One region of the Pseudomonas sessilinigenes genome, then DNA from elsewhere that is predicted to be linked to it. Evidence: predicted binding sites of a transcription regulator. Region 1 holds the regulator's gene; the other holds the start of a gene.
What was found. The regulator FliA, encoded in region 1, starts transcription of late flagellar genes. The targets are predictions, from matches to a motif close to CTAAAGTTTNNNNNNNNNNNGCCGNTAA.

Region 2: a site for FliA is predicted at 4,205-4,232, ahead of C4K39_RS25665 (methyl-accepting chemotaxis protein). Genes of this name have one in related genera too.

The regions. Positions count from the first base shown of each region.
Region 1 is NZ_CP027706.1:1,799,576-1,806,891, forward strand. Features, by position in the region: gene flhF (flagellar biosynthesis GTPase FlhF) at 1-902, shown strand, start outside; gene fleN (flagellar synthesis regulator FleN) at 1,021-1,851, shown strand; gene fliA (RNA polymerase sigma factor FliA) at 1,848-2,588, shown strand; gene C4K39_RS08510 (chemotaxis response regulator CheY) at 2,755-3,126, shown strand; gene C4K39_RS08515 (protein phosphatase CheZ) at 3,157-3,945, shown strand; gene C4K39_RS08520 (chemotaxis protein CheA) at 3,958-6,234, shown strand; gene C4K39_RS08525 (protein-glutamate methylesterase/protein-glutamine glutaminase) at 6,282-7,316, shown strand, end outside.
Region 2 is NZ_CP027706.1:5,576,153-5,583,468, forward strand. Features, by position in the region: gene C4K39_RS25640 (fe2+ zn2+ uptake regulation protein) at 268-648, shown strand; gene C4K39_RS25645 (hypothetical protein) at 666-854, opposite strand; gene C4K39_RS32025 (hypothetical protein) at 1,026-1,154, shown strand; gene C4K39_RS25650 (LysR family transcriptional regulator) at 1,238-2,152, opposite strand; gene C4K39_RS25655 (aldo/keto reductase) at 2,268-3,263, shown strand; gene C4K39_RS25660 (hypothetical protein) at 3,316-3,849, opposite strand; gene C4K39_RS25665 (methyl-accepting chemotaxis protein) at 4,299-6,293, shown strand; gene C4K39_RS25670 (SRPBCC family protein) at 6,367-6,822, shown strand; gene C4K39_RS25675 (nuclear transport factor 2 family protein) at 6,823-7,260, opposite strand.

The sequences.
Region 1 (7,316 bases):
TGCGCGAGCTGCTGGAAGTCCAGCTGGGCTCCCTGGCCTGGAGCCAGTTGCAGGGCAGTCGTCCGGAGCAGGCCAATCTCTGGCGCCGGCTGCAGCGCATTGGCCTTTCCGGCCCGCTGGCGCGCGACCTGCTGGCCTTGATCACCGATATCGACGAGCCTCGCCAGGCCTGGCGCATGCTCCTGGCCCACCTGGCGCGGATGATCCAGACACCGGAGCTCGAGCCTCTGGAAGAGGGCGGGGTGATTGCCATGGTCGGCCCGGCCGGCATGGGCAAGACCACGACCCTGGCCAAGCTGGCGGCGCGCTATGTGCTCAAGTACGGTGCGCAGAACATCGCGCTGGTGAGCATGGACAGTTATCGCATCGGCGCCCAGGAGCAACTCAAGACCCTGGGGCGGATCCTCAATGTCTCGGTGACCCATGTCGACCCTGGCCAGTCCCTGGCCCAGGCCCTGGACCCACTGTTGCGCAAGCGCGTGGTGCTGATCGATACCGCCGGCCTGCAGGCCAGCGATCCGGCGCTGCGCATGCAACTGGAAAGCCTGGCCGGTCGCGGTATCCGGGCGAAGAACTACCTGGTGCTGGCCACCACTAGCCAGAAGCAGGTGCTGACCGCCGCCTACCACAGCTACAAGCGCTGCGGCCTGGCCGGTTGCATCCTGACTAAACTGGATGAAACGGCCAGTCTTGGCGAGGTATTGAGCCTGGCCATCAGTCACGAACTGCCGGTTGCCTATCTGACCGATGGGCCGCGGATTCCTGACGACTTGCATCTGCCCCGCCGGCATCAGTTGGTGAGCCGCGCAGTGAGCGTGCAGATGCAGGAAGAACCCAGCGAAGAGGCCATGGCCGACATGTTCGCTGACCTGTACCACAATCCGGCCAAGCGGGTCGGTTGAGGTACTCATGGATAGATTGCAGCGTATCTACATCGATGGTCTGCCAGGCACTGTTCCAATGGTGAACACGCAGCCAGTTATGTGGCCCCGTCTAAGTAAGACAAGGTAAAGAAAGAACATGGGCAGCATGCATCCCGTACAGGTGATTGCGGTGACCGGCGGCAAAGGTGGCGTCGGCAAGACTAATGTGTCAGTGAACTTGTCCCTGGCTCTGGCTGAGCTCGGCCGGCGGGTGTTGCTGCTGGATGCCGACCTGGGATTGGCCAATGTCGATGTCCTGCTGGGACTGACCCCCAAACGTACCCTGGCCGATGTCATCGAAGGGCGCTGCGAGCTGCGCGATGTGCTGCTCCAGGGCCCGGGCGGCATCCGTATCGTGCCGGCAGCCTCGGGCACCCAGAGCATGGTGCACCTGAGCCCGGCCCAGCATGCCGGCCTGATCCAGGCCTTCAGCGACATCGGCGACAACCTCGATGTGCTGGTGATCGACACTGCTGCGGGTATTGGTGACTCGGTAGTCAGTTTTGTCCGCGCGGCCCAGGAAGTGCTGCTGGTGGTCTGCGACGAGCCGACCTCGATCACCGATGCCTACGCCCTGATCAAGCTGCTCAACCGCGACTACGGCATGAACCGTTTCCGGGTCCTGGCCAACATGGCCCAGAGCCCCCAGGAAGGGCGCAACCTGTTTGCAAAGTTGACCAAGGTCACTGATCGGTTCCTGGACGTGGCCTTACAATATGTCGGCGCAGTTCCCTACGACGAAAGCGTGCGCAAGGCCGTGCAAAAGCAGCGTGCGGTCTATGAAGCCTTTCCTCGTTCGAAATGTGCATTGGCGTTCAAGGCCATCGCGCAAAAAGTCGATACCTGGCCATTGCCGGCGAACCCTCGCGGGCACCTGGAGTTTTTTGTCGAGCGGCTAGTGCATCAAACAGCGGGACCGGTGCTATGACTGCCAGTGGCTACAACCTCTACAAGAAGTCGGCGCGTGACAGCCAATACGAACTGATCGAGCGCTATGCGCCCCTGGTCAAGCGTATTGCCTATCACCTGTTGGCGCGGTTGCCGGCCAGCGTCCAGGTGGAAGACCTGATCCAGGCCGGGATGATCGGTTTGCTCGAAGTGTCGACCAAGTACGACGCGAGCAAGGGTGCGAGTTTCGAGACCTACGCGGGTATCCGTATCCGCGGTGCGATGCTCGACGAGGTTCGTAAAGGCGACTGGGCCCCGCGTTCGGTGCACCGTAATACGCGCATGGTCAGTGATGCCATTCGCGCAATTGAAGCTAAAACCGGTCGTGACGCTAAAGATCACGAGGTTGCGGCCGAACTTCAATTGAGCCTCGATGATTATTACGGGATTTTGAACGACACCCTGGGCAGCCGACTGTTCAGTTTCGACGACCTGTTGCAGGACGGCGAACACGAAGGGCTGCACGAGGATGGCGCCAGTGCTCATCTCGAGCCGTCACGGGACCTGGAGGATGAACGCTTCCAGGCCGCGTTGGCGGATGCGATTGCCAATTTGCCGGAGCGCGAGCGACTGGTGTTGGCGCTGTACTACGACGAAGAGCTGAACCTCAAGGAAATCGGTGAGGTCCTGGGGGTCAGCGAATCGCGGGTCAGCCAGTTACACAGCCAGTGCGCGGCCCGCTTGCGGGGGCGTTTGGGGGAGTGGCGAGCGCGCTGACAGGCAGTGTGGGGACACTGCGCCCAAGACCGGTCGGGCCTTGTGCCTGGCCGGTTTTGCAGTATGTGCTCCATGCAGTCGTTGCGTGTTATGCCGGATTGATTGAATGGCGTATCCAGGTACTGGATGCGTTTAAGACTGCTTGGAGGTCGAATTGGACAAGAACATGAAAATCCTCATCGTTGATGACTTCTCAACGATGCGGCGGATCATAAAAAACCTGTTGCGTGATCTGGGTTTCACCAACACGGTCGAGGCCGACGATGGCACCACTGCCATCCCGGTTCTCAACAGCGGGAGCATCGACTTTCTGGTAACGGACTGGAACATGCCGGGCATGACCGGTATCGACCTGCTGCGTCATGTGCGCGCCGATGAAAAACTCAAGCACCTGCCGGTACTGATGGTCACTGCCGAAGCCAAGCGTGAGCAGATCATCGAAGCCGCCCAGGCCGGCGTAAACGGCTATGTCGTCAAACCATTCACGGCCCAGGCGCTGAAAGAGAAGATCGAGAAGATCTTCGAACGCATCGGTTGAGATGCGTAGCCATTGCGCCACGGGGGAGCTATGGAGCATAACGAATCTTCACTGGGCGACTTTGAGTCGACCCTGAAAAAACATGCGCTGGAGCTGGTCGAAAGCCTGGAAAAGGGCAAGTTCGGCGAAGCTGTGCAACTGATCCATGAGCTCAATCAGACCCGTGACCGCGGCCTGTACCAGGAAGTGGGCAAGCTCACCCGCGAGTTGCATAGTGCGATCGTCAATTTCCAGATCGATCCGCACATGCCGCAAGCCGAGGAAGTTTCACAGATCACGGATGCCACCGAGCGCCTGTCCTACGTGGTCCGGCTGACGGAAGCCGCGGCCAACCGCACCATGGACCTGGTGGAGAGCAGCACCCCGCTGGTCAACGGCCTGAGCAGCGAAGCCCAGGCGTTGAGCGTGGACTGGGGGCGCTTCATGCGGCGCGAGGTCGGGGCCGAGGAGTTTCGCGAGCTGGCGCGTCGGGTCGACAGTTTCCTGACTCGTAGCGAACAGGAGACCCGTACCGTCTCGGGCCACCTCAACGACATTCTTCTGGCGCAGGATTACCAGGACCTTACCGGCCAGGTGATCAAGCGCGTGACCCAGTTGGTCACGGAAGTCGAAAGCAATTTGCTCAAACTCGTCTTGATGGCCAGCCAGGTCGATCGTTTCGCCGGCATCGAACATGACCGTGCCTCGATCCTAGCGGAAAAAGATCCGCAAAAACATCTCGCTAAGGGTGAAGGTCCGCAGATTCATGCCGATAAACGGGAAGACGTTATGTCCGGTCAGGACGATGTAGACGATTTGCTTTCCAGCCTTGGATTCTAGGAGCACCCATTAATGAGCTTCGGCGCCGATGAAGAGATCCTTCAGGATTTCCTGGTTGAGGCCGGCGAGATTCTAGAGCAACTGTCCGAACAACTGGTCGAGCTGGAAAGCCGGCCGGATGATGCGGATCTGCTCAACGCAATTTTTCGCGGTTTTCACACTGTTAAAGGGGGCGCCGGCTTCCTCCAGCTCAACGAGCTGGTGGAGTGCTGCCATATCGCCGAGAACGTCTTCGACATCCTGCGCAAGGGTGAGAGGCGTGTCGATTCGGAACTGATGGATGTGGTGCTCGAAGCGCTGGACACGGTGAACAGCATGTTCGGCCAGGTCCGCGAGCGTTCCGAGATCACTCCTGCGACACCTGAACTGCTTTCCGCCCTGGCCCGCCTGGCTGAGCCGGCTGGTGCCGAACCCGCCCCCGAACCGGTGGTGGAAGAGGTGGTGGAAGTGGTAGCGGAGCCTGCGGCCGAAAGCCCGTCGGGCGATATCACCGACAATGAATTCGAACTCCTGCTCGACTCGCTGAGCGCTGCCAAGGCCGAAGCCGAGGCTGCACCTGCTGCTGCGCCAGCGGTTGAGGGCGAAGCGGCCAGTGATGAAATCACCGATGCCGAGTTCGAGTCCCTGCTGGACCAGTTGCATGGCAAGGGCCAGTTCGCCCCCGATGCCATCGCACCTGCCGCGGCCAGTGCCGACAGCGGCGCAGCCGCCGGCAGCGATGAAATTACCGATGATGAATTCGAAGCCTTGCTCGATCAGCTGCATGGCAAGGGCAACTTTGCCGTTGACGCGCTGGAATCGGCCGTGGCCGCCGTTCCCGCTACGCCGGCAGCCAGTGCCGCCGCCGCGGGCAGCGACCTGATCAGCGATCACGAATTCGAATCCCTGCTCGACGAGCTGCATGGCAAAGGCAAGTTCTCCGACACCCCGGGGACAGCCAAGCCCGCGGCCCCGGCAGCGGCTTCCGCACCGGCTGCGCCATCCGCCCCGGCCGCCGCTGCGGTGGCCAAGCCAGTCGCGCCGAAAGCCGAAGCCAAGGCCGAAGCGCCGAAGCCAGCCGCTGCCCCGGCCCCAGCCCGCGCAGCGGCTGCGGCCCCGGCGGAAAAGCCTGCCAGTGAAGCAGAAACCACGGTGCGCGTGGATACCGCGCGCCTGGACGAAATCATGAACATGGTGGGCGAGCTGGTGCTGGTGCGTAACCGCCTGGTGCGCCTGGGTCTCAACAGTGGCGACGAGGCCATGTCCAAGGCGGTGTCGAACCTCGACGTGGTTACCGCCGACCTGCAGACCGCGGTGATGAAGACCCGCATGCAGCCGATCAAGAAGGTCTTCGGGCGCTTCCCGCGCCTGGTTCGCGACCTGGCCCGGCAGCTCAAGAAAGAGATCAACCTGGAGCTGGTGGGGGAAGAAACCGACCTCGACAAGAACCTGGTGGAAGCCCTGGCCGACCCGCTGGTGCACTTGGTGCGCAACGCGGTGGACCATGGTATCGAGTCGCCGGAAGAGCGCGAGGAGTCGGGCAAGTCCCGCCTGGGCAAGGTGGTGCTGGCAGCGGAACAGGAGGGCGACCACATCCTGTTGTCGATCTCCGACGACGGCAAGGGCATGGACCCCAACGTCCTGCGCGCCATCGCGGTCAAGCGCGGGGTGATGGACAAGGACGCCGCCGATCGCCTGAGCGATACCGAGTGCTACAACCTGATCTTCGCCCCGGGCTTCTCCACCAAGACCGAGATCTCCGATGTCTCTGGTCGCGGTGTGGGCATGGACGTGGTCAAGACCAAGATTTCCCAGCTCAACGGCTCGATCAATATCTACTCGACCAAGGGCCTGGGTTCGAAGATCGTGATCAAGGTGCCGTTGACCCTGGCGATCATGCCGACCCTGATGGTGATGCTGGGCAACCAGGCGTTCGCCTTCCCGTTGGTCAACGTCAACGAGATCTTCCACCTCGATCTGTCGCGCACCAATGTGGTGGACGGCCAGGAAGTGGTGATCGTGCGGGACAAGGCCTTGCCCTTGTTCTACCTCAAGCGCTGGCTGGTCAGTTCCGCCGCTCATGAAGAGCAGCGCGAAGGCCACGTAGTGATCCTTTCGGTGGGTACCCAGCGGATCGGCTTCGTCGTCGATCAGTTGGTGGGCCAGGAAGAAGTGGTCATCAAGCCCTTGGGCAAAATGCTTCAGGGAACCCCGGGCATGTCCGGCGCCACCATCACGGGTGATGGTCGCATCGCATTGATCCTCGATGTCCCGAGCATGCTCAAGCGTTACGCCGCACGGCGTATTTGATTCGGAGGGGAGGGGCGCTTGGCCTCGCCCCACCTAACGGAGTGTTTATGGCAGTCAAAGTCCTGGTGGTGGACGATTCGGGTTTTTTCCGCCGCCGCGTCTCGGAAATTCTTTCTGCGGATTCGAGCATCCAGGTCGTCGGTACCGCGACCAATGGTAAAGAGGCGATCGATCAGGCCCTGGCCCTCAAGCCGGACGTGATCACCATGGACTACGAGATGCCGATGATGGACGGCATCACCGCAGTGCGGCACATCATGCAGCGCTGCCCGACCCCGGTCCTGATGTTCTCTTCCCTGACCCATGAAGGCGCGCGGGTGACCCTCGATGCGCTGGACGCCGGGGCCGTGGACTTCCTGCCGAAGAATTTCGAGGACATCTCGCGCAACCCCGAGAAGGTCAAGCAACTGCTGTGCGAGAAGGTCCATAGCATCTCGCGCAGTAATCGTCGCTTCAGCAGCTACAGCACGCCAGCTCCGCAGCCGACTGCCGCTGCGGCGCCGGCTGCGTCCAGCTTCGGCAGCAGCCGCCCGGCACCAGCCCCGGCTCCAAGTCGTGCTCCGGCACCGGCTGCCAGTCCGGCGGCGCCAGCGCCCAAGCGCAAGGCCTACAAACTGGTGGCCATCGGTACTTCCACTGGCGGCCCGGTGGCGCTGCAGCGGGTGCTGACCCAGCTGCCGGCCAACTTCCCGGCGCCGATCGTGTTGATCCAGCACATGCCGGCGGCCTTCACCAAGGCCTTCGCCGAGCGCCTGGACAAGCTTTGCAAGATCAGCGTCAAGGAAGCCGAGGATGGCGACATCCTGCGTCCAGGCCTGGCACTGCTGGCCCCCGGCGGCAAGCAGATGATGGTCGACGGCCGCGGTGCGGTGAAGATCCTGCCCGGCGACGAGCGCCTGAACTACAAGCCGTGCGTGGACATTACCTTCGGCTCGGCGGCCAAGTCCTATAGCGACAAAGTTCTGGCGGTGGTGCTCACCGGCATGGGGGCGGACGGGCGCGAAGGCGCACGGTTGCTCAAGCAGGGCGGCAGCGCGGTCTGGGCCCAGGATGAGGCCAGTTGCGTGATCTATGGCATGCCC
Region 2 (7,316 bases), 3.1 Mb from region 1:
GCTGGGGTGCAGGAAGAATGGGCAGGGCCGCCAGCCTGGGCATCCGGCCGGGCACGGATAACCCGGCGCCTGCCTGCCATACAGACGAAGCCGATGGAAAAAAATTAACCGCACCGCGCCTTTATCAAGGCGGTCATGACATGTCAGCGACCTGATACTGACAATTTTTCTACATCCAGGGCCTCATGATTTGCCCTGCTCGTTCGTCTAGTTACTAGAGCACCCATCATTCTTTTCCTGATCAGGCTCTGATTAAGGAGTTTTTGCATGTACAACCCGCAACTGCCAATGGACGGCAATACCGTGACCAGAACGCCCTCCCTGAACGCCGGCGCTGGTGTCTTCGGCAAAAACGTCGAGCGCCACAGCAACGAACGAATCAAGCACATGCTCAAGAGCTTCGGCCTGCGAACCAGCCTGATTCGCCTGAAAGTCATCGATGCCCTGCTCACTGCGGCCCAGAGCGAACGCTCCCTGGGAGTACGCGGCATCCACAGCCAACTGCTGGAACTGGATATTCCATTGTCGTTTCTAAGCGTGCGGGAAGTATTGAAGCGACTCTGCAGCGAGGGCGTCATCACCCTCAACGCAGACAAGAGCTACAGCCTGCACCAGCAGGCGGCAGCGGTGTTGGACGGCCTTGCCTGAGGCCGCCCGGCACGGGCTCAAGGCTTGACCTTGCGCCGCATCACGCCATTGATCACCACCACGATAACGGCCACGGCGATGGCGATGTACTGGAAGGTCTTCTCGCTGATGACGCCGCTGTTCTGTAGGTAGGAAAGGCCAAACATGATTCCCAGGACTGCCAGGGAAATCAGAATCGAATATTTCAAACGTTGTGACTGGGTCATTGCCGGAATCCTGAAGCTGAAATTGTATCCGCTGTGTATCAAGGCCAATGCCAAGCACATACCCGGATACGGGGATGTGCGGGGCAAATCGGGGTCACATGGTACAGGCGCGCTGGAGATTTTTCTTCCTCCCCGCCTTGTCATGTTCCCTGTGCCTTTGAGGATCGAGAAATGCTTCGTCGAATCACACTGCTGATTCCCCTGCTGGCCATACTGACCTTGTCGGGTTGCATCATCATGCCCCGCGATGGCTGGCATCACCGTTACTACGGTGGTGGCCCCGGCTACTACCACCGCTAAGTCATCCGGCCAAGCCATCGGCCATCCCCGCCCACTTGACCAACGCCCGCCCTGCTGCGGGCGTTTTGCTGCCTGCGCCAGGCTCAAGGCCTGGCGGGGCAATGGCCCTGGCGGGCGAACAGCTCCACCAGCCAATCGACGAATGCCCGTACCCGGGTAGAGAGCTGGCGCTGCGGCGGATAGAGCGCGGTCAAGGGCAAGGGCGGCGGCGCATAAGCCTGGAGCACCTCTTGCAAGGCCCCCGCCTGCAACGAGTGGGCAGCATGGTAGTACGGCGCCTGCACCAATCCATAGCCAGCCTCGCAAGCCGCCAGGTAACCGTCGGCACTGTTGACCGAGACCTGCCTGGGCAGCTCGACCTCCCGCAACAACCCATCCTGGACAAACTCCAGGCCATAGCGCTTGCCGGAGACGCTGGAAAAATACTCCACCATCCGGTGCCCTTGCAGATCCTCGAGAGACCGCGGAATACCGTACTGCCGCAAGTAGCCAGGGCTGGCGCAGGTGACCTGGGGCATCTGCGCCAAGGGTCTTGCCACCAGGCGGTCATCCAGGACCGGGCCACCGCGCAAAGCGCAATCGACCCCCTCGCGAATCAGGTCCACCGGGCGATCGTTGAGGCCGATCTCCAACTCGATCAACGGATAGCGAGCGGAGAACTCCGGCAGCGCCGGCATCAGGATCAGGCGACCAACTCCGGCCGGCATATCGACCCGCAACGTACCCCGCGGATTACGACGATCCTGGGAAAACACGGCCTCGGTTTCCTCCAGGTCCGCCAGCAGGCGCACGCAACGCTGGTAATAGGCGACGCCATCCAGGGTCGGACTGACCTGGCGAGTGGTGCGGTGCAGCAACTGCACCCCCAGGTAGGCCTCCAGCTGCTTGATCAGGATGGTCACCGAAGCCCTGGGCAACTGGAGGCTGTCGGCAGCCCGGGCAAAACCACCGAGTTCGACGATCCGGGTGAAGACACGCATGGCGTTGAAACGGTCCATCACTCCTCCGATAATTGTTTAGAAAATAATAATAGTGATAGTGATTTTTGCCTGTTTATCCGAATTTTGTCGAGCAGCACAATAGCGCCATCCCCCACCATCGGAGTATCCGACAATGCACACTCGACAATTGGGCCGTAACGGCCCGCAGGTTTCCGCCATAGGCCTGGGCTGCATGGGCATGAGCGACTTCTACACCACCGGCAGCGATCCCCGGGAGTCCATCGCCACCTTGCATCGAGCCATGGAGCTGGGCATCACCCTGCTGGACACCGCCGACATGTACGGTCCCCACAGCAACGAAGAGCTGATCGGCCAGGCGATTCGCGGCAAACGCGAGCACGTGTTCCTGGCCAGCAAGTTCGGCATTGTCCGCGACCCCAGCAAACCCTCTGCCCGCGAGGTCGATGGCCGCCCGGAATATGTGCGCGCCGCCATCGATGGCAGCCTGCGACGCCTGGGAGTCGATACCCTGGACCTGTATTACCAGCACCGCATCGATCCCGAGGTCCCCATCGAGGAAACCGTCGGTGCCATGGCCGAACTGGTGAAAGCCGGCAAGGTACGTTACCTGGGGCTGAGCGAAGCCTCGGCGAGCACCCTGGAACGAGCGCACAAGGTCCACCCCATCAGCGCCCTGCAAAGCGAGTACTCATTGTGGAGCCGCGACCCCGAGGAAAACGACTGCCTTGCCACCTGCCAGCGCCTGGGCATCGCTTTCGTTCCCTACAGCCCGCTGGGCCGGGGTTTTCTCACCGGCGCCCTGAAGAGCCCGGACGACTTCGCTGCCGATGATTACCGGCGTTTCAACCCGCGGTTCCAGGGAGAGAACTTCCAGAGCAACCTGCGCCTGGTGGAACAGGTGCAGCAGTTGGCGATACAGAAGGAGGTCAGCGCTGGGCAACTGGCCCTGGCCTGGGTCCTGGCCCAGGGTGAATACCTGATACCCATCCCCGGTACCAAGCAGCGGCGCTATCTGGAGGAGAACGTAGCGGCCCTGGACGTGCGCCTGAGCGCCGACGACCTGGCGTCGCTGGGCCGCATCTTCAGCCCGCAAGCCACCGCCGGCACTCGCTACAGCGAAGAGGTGATGGCCCTGCTCAATCGCTGAAACGACAAGGCCGGGGTCGCTGGTAAAGCGCCCCGGCCTTTTTTAGCCCGACTCAGGCCTTGGCGGAGGTGGAGCCGTCTTTGTTGGGCACCGTAGTGCCGTTGCCCTTGCCGTAGTTCTGCAAGCTCTGCAGGACGTAGATGGCCTTCTTGTACTCAGGGATCAGGTAGTTGGCGTACTTGTTGCCCTTGAGGTTGTTGTTCTGGATGTCGTCGAGCTTCATCGCGAAATACTCCAGGGCGTTGAACGACTCCTCAGGATTTTTCGGGATGCCAAAACGGTCGAACTTGTCACCGGCATTGATCAGGTTCAACGCCGTCACGTCCGAGATCAAACCGTTGTTCTTGAGGAAGGTACTCATGCTCCCCAAGGACTTGATAGTGACGTTGGTCGGATCGAAACCCTTGATTTGCTTGTGCAGCTTGAGCTGATCCATCTTGCGGACATCGAGCACCGTAGGGTTCTGCCCCACCTGGCCCAGGATCTGCCGGACCTTGGCGCTTTGCGGGACTTTCTTCACGTCGCCACCGCTCTGGTTCAATAGACCGGCCTTGCTGCTCCAGCCCCCAACGTATCCGATTGCCATACTGATACTCCTGTAGTCCGGCTTTCCAATTCCCCTGCGGGCTATCTTCGGACTCTGCGAAAAGTCCTGGATAAGCTACTCAAACAGGGTAACTGCTGTATTGAAACATCTGAATGGACGCAAGTATCAACGCCGAAACAATCATCGCCAATGATTTATTTCCACAATTTACAATTTTCGTACATTTTCGACACGATCTCCCAAAGGCCCGTATTTAAAGGGTCTCAGCACTTCAAAAAACCTTCCCTGGATCGATTTTGGCTATCTGAAAGGTATCAAGCCTGAAAAATCCAGCACCTGCTCAGCATTCCGGCAGACTCTTTGCTAATAAATTCAAACTTTTTGGACAAACGTCCTAAAGAGCCCTGGATTCGTGCCGACAACTTATGAATGCCCCTAGCAAGGTGCAGCCCCCAAAGAATAAGAAACGCTCGGTAAGGACAGGTCCCATGCCCGCTTTGCGCACGATTCAAACCCGCTACACGCTGTTCCTGGTCCTGTTCATTGTCTTGATGCTGGTACTCACCGTGCTGGGCATCGGCCAGTTGGTAGCCCCCAAGCTGCGCCACACCGAAGAACAAGTCGCCCTCGATCGCATCGCCGAGGTGGCAGAACGCATCCAGGGTGAGTTGAACAAGGTCCAGGCCCAGCAACGCAGCATCACCCAGACCATCCCCCTGCTCGACAGCGACAGCATCGACCGCGTCTTGCCAGAACTGGTGGACCAATACGGCGAGCAGAAGGTCTTCGGTGGCGGCATCTGGCCCTTGCCCGGCCAGCGCACTCCGGGGCGCGCCAAGCACAGCACCTTCTGGCACCGCGATGGCTCGGGCAAGCTCAAGGTCAATACCTTCTGGAACAGTGACGCCGCGCCCAACTATTACGACCAGGCCTGGTACAAGGGCGGCCTGCAGAGCCCAGCGGGCCATTGTGCCTGGGCTGCGGCCTACAAGGATGACGCCAGTGCCGAACCGCGCACCAACTGCGCCATGGCGATCAGCCGCGACGGCGCCGCCTATGGCGTGGCGACCATCGATGTGACCCTGGGCTTTTTCAACGAGCTGGTCGCTCGCCAGGAACAGGCCCTGGGCGCCCAGATGCTGATCGTCGAGGCCGATGGCAAGATCATCAGCAACAGCTCGCGGATCAATAGCCCGATTGTCCTGAAGAACATCAGCGAACTGGCCCCCGCCTCGCCCTTCGCGGCCCAGGTGCAGCAAGCCCTGGGCAAGCACGATAGTGGCTTGCAACGCCTGGAGTTCGACAACGGCGGCGTGGCCAGCACCTTCTTCATGCGTCCCATCGAAGGCACTCCCTGGTTCCTTGCCAGCGCCCTGCCAACCCGCTTGATCACCGCCCAGCGCGACGATGTGCTGAGCACCCTGAGCCTGTTGCAATTACCCATGGTGCTGCTGCTGGTACTGCTGCAGATCTATGCCATCCGCCAACTGGTGCAACGAATGAAAGCCCTCAAGGCCAATATCGATGCCCTGGCCACTGGCGATGCCGACCTGACCCGGCGCATCACCATCCGTGCCGAGGATGAACTGGGAGCCATTGGTCACTCGATCAACCGCTTCATCAGCTACCTGCAAGACATGATCGGCGAAGTGACCCAGGCCACTGATGCCATGGCCGACAGCCTGCATCAGTTGCAGCGGACCTCGCAGCAGACCGGACAGATCCTGGCCCGACATGCCTCGGAAACCGACCAGACCGTCACTGCCATTACCCAGATGAGTTCCACCGCCGACAGTGTCGCGGCCAATGCCGCCGAGACCGCAGCCTTCACCCAGCGTGCCAATGAGCATGCCGAACATTCGCGACAGGTGGTGGGCCAAGCCTCGGGCAGCGTGATCGCCCTGGTCGAGGAAGTGGCCAGCGCGACCCAGAAAGTCGAAGCCATGCAACAAGATGCCCAGCGCATTACCGAAATCCTTGGCGTGATTGGCGCCATCGCCGGCCAGACCAACCTGCTGGCCCTCAACGCGGCCATCGAAGCGGCACGCGCCGGGGAACAAGGTCGCGGCTTCGCCGTGGTAGCCGATGAAGTACGAGCCCTGGCCGCCCGTACCCAGGCCAGCACGTCAGAGATCAACGAAATGCTCAGCCGCCTGACCCAGGGCGTCAGCTCTTCGGTTGCCGCCATGGAGAACACCCAGGCCAGCTGCCAGTCGGCAGCCGACGCCACGGCCCGGGTCAACGCCGGCCTGGACGAGATGGCCGGTTCGGTGAGCCAGATCAACAGCCTGAGCACCCAGATCGCTACCGCCGCCGAGCAACAGAGCGCCGTTACCGAAGAGATCAACCGCAGCATGGTGAGCATCCGACATATGGTCGAGGAGCTGGTACGCAGCGGCCAGGCCAGTGAAGACAACACCCAGAGCCTGTTGCAGGCCAACTCGCGAGTCAGTGCCTTGATGGGACGCTTCAAAGTCCGCTGAACGGTCGAGCGCCCTCCCGATTCAGTGCGCGAGGGCAGCTATATTTGCAGCTCCGGTCACAAGGAGGTGCGTCATGGGCCAGCGCCAGCCCCACTTGACGGGTGAATACATCAGCCAGCAGCGGTACATCGCTGCCGGCATCGACACGGTCTACTACTACCTGTCCCAGCCGGATCGCTGGCATGAATGGAACCCCGGCTCCCTGCGGGCCGACACCGGCTTGTGCGGCTCATTGCCAGCCGGCCACCGGTTCAGCGAAATCATCGACCTGCTGGGGCTGCAGGTCCAACTCAGCTATCGAGTGACCAGCGCCGTGCTGCCCCGGGAGTTCAGGGCCGTTTTCAGCTCCGCGCCACTGGATGGCAGCATCGACTACCAACTGCGCAAGCAAGGCGATGGCACGCTCCTCAAGCGTACCCTGCACTTCTCCACCGATCTCAACCTGGGTGGCCTGCGCTCGCGCATGGAGCGCCTGTCCAGCCAGGCCCTGGATAATCTCAAGCGTGTGCTCGAGGCCCCACCGGGCTGATCAGTCCCCCGGGAACACCCCGTTGCTGTTCAGCGTCTTGTCCGGCAGCACCTGGGTGGCATCCCAATGCTCGACGATCCGGCCTTGCTCCAGGCGATAGATATCGATGATCGACCTGACCACCCCGGGCTCGCGACCGGTGTTCTTGACCTGCACTATCACGTGGTCGCCATCGACGAACACCTGGCGCACCTCGCTGCGCGACGTTGGATAGTGCTCGCGCAGAAACTCGATGAACTCCCGAAACCCCTCGATACCGTCCTTGACGCCGGGGTTGTGCTGAATGTAGTGATCGCCCAGGTAAGGTCGGGCGGCGGCGAAGTCCTTGTCGTTCAGGGCCAACTGGTAGAACGCCAGCACCTTGCGCCGGTTCTCCTGCTCCAGGGGGCTATGCTCCGCCAGGGCTGGAGCGCAAAAACACACCAACACCAGCAACATCAGGTATCGCCTCGTGGGACCTCTCCAGTCTCGGGAAAACATCGGGCAGCCAGGAG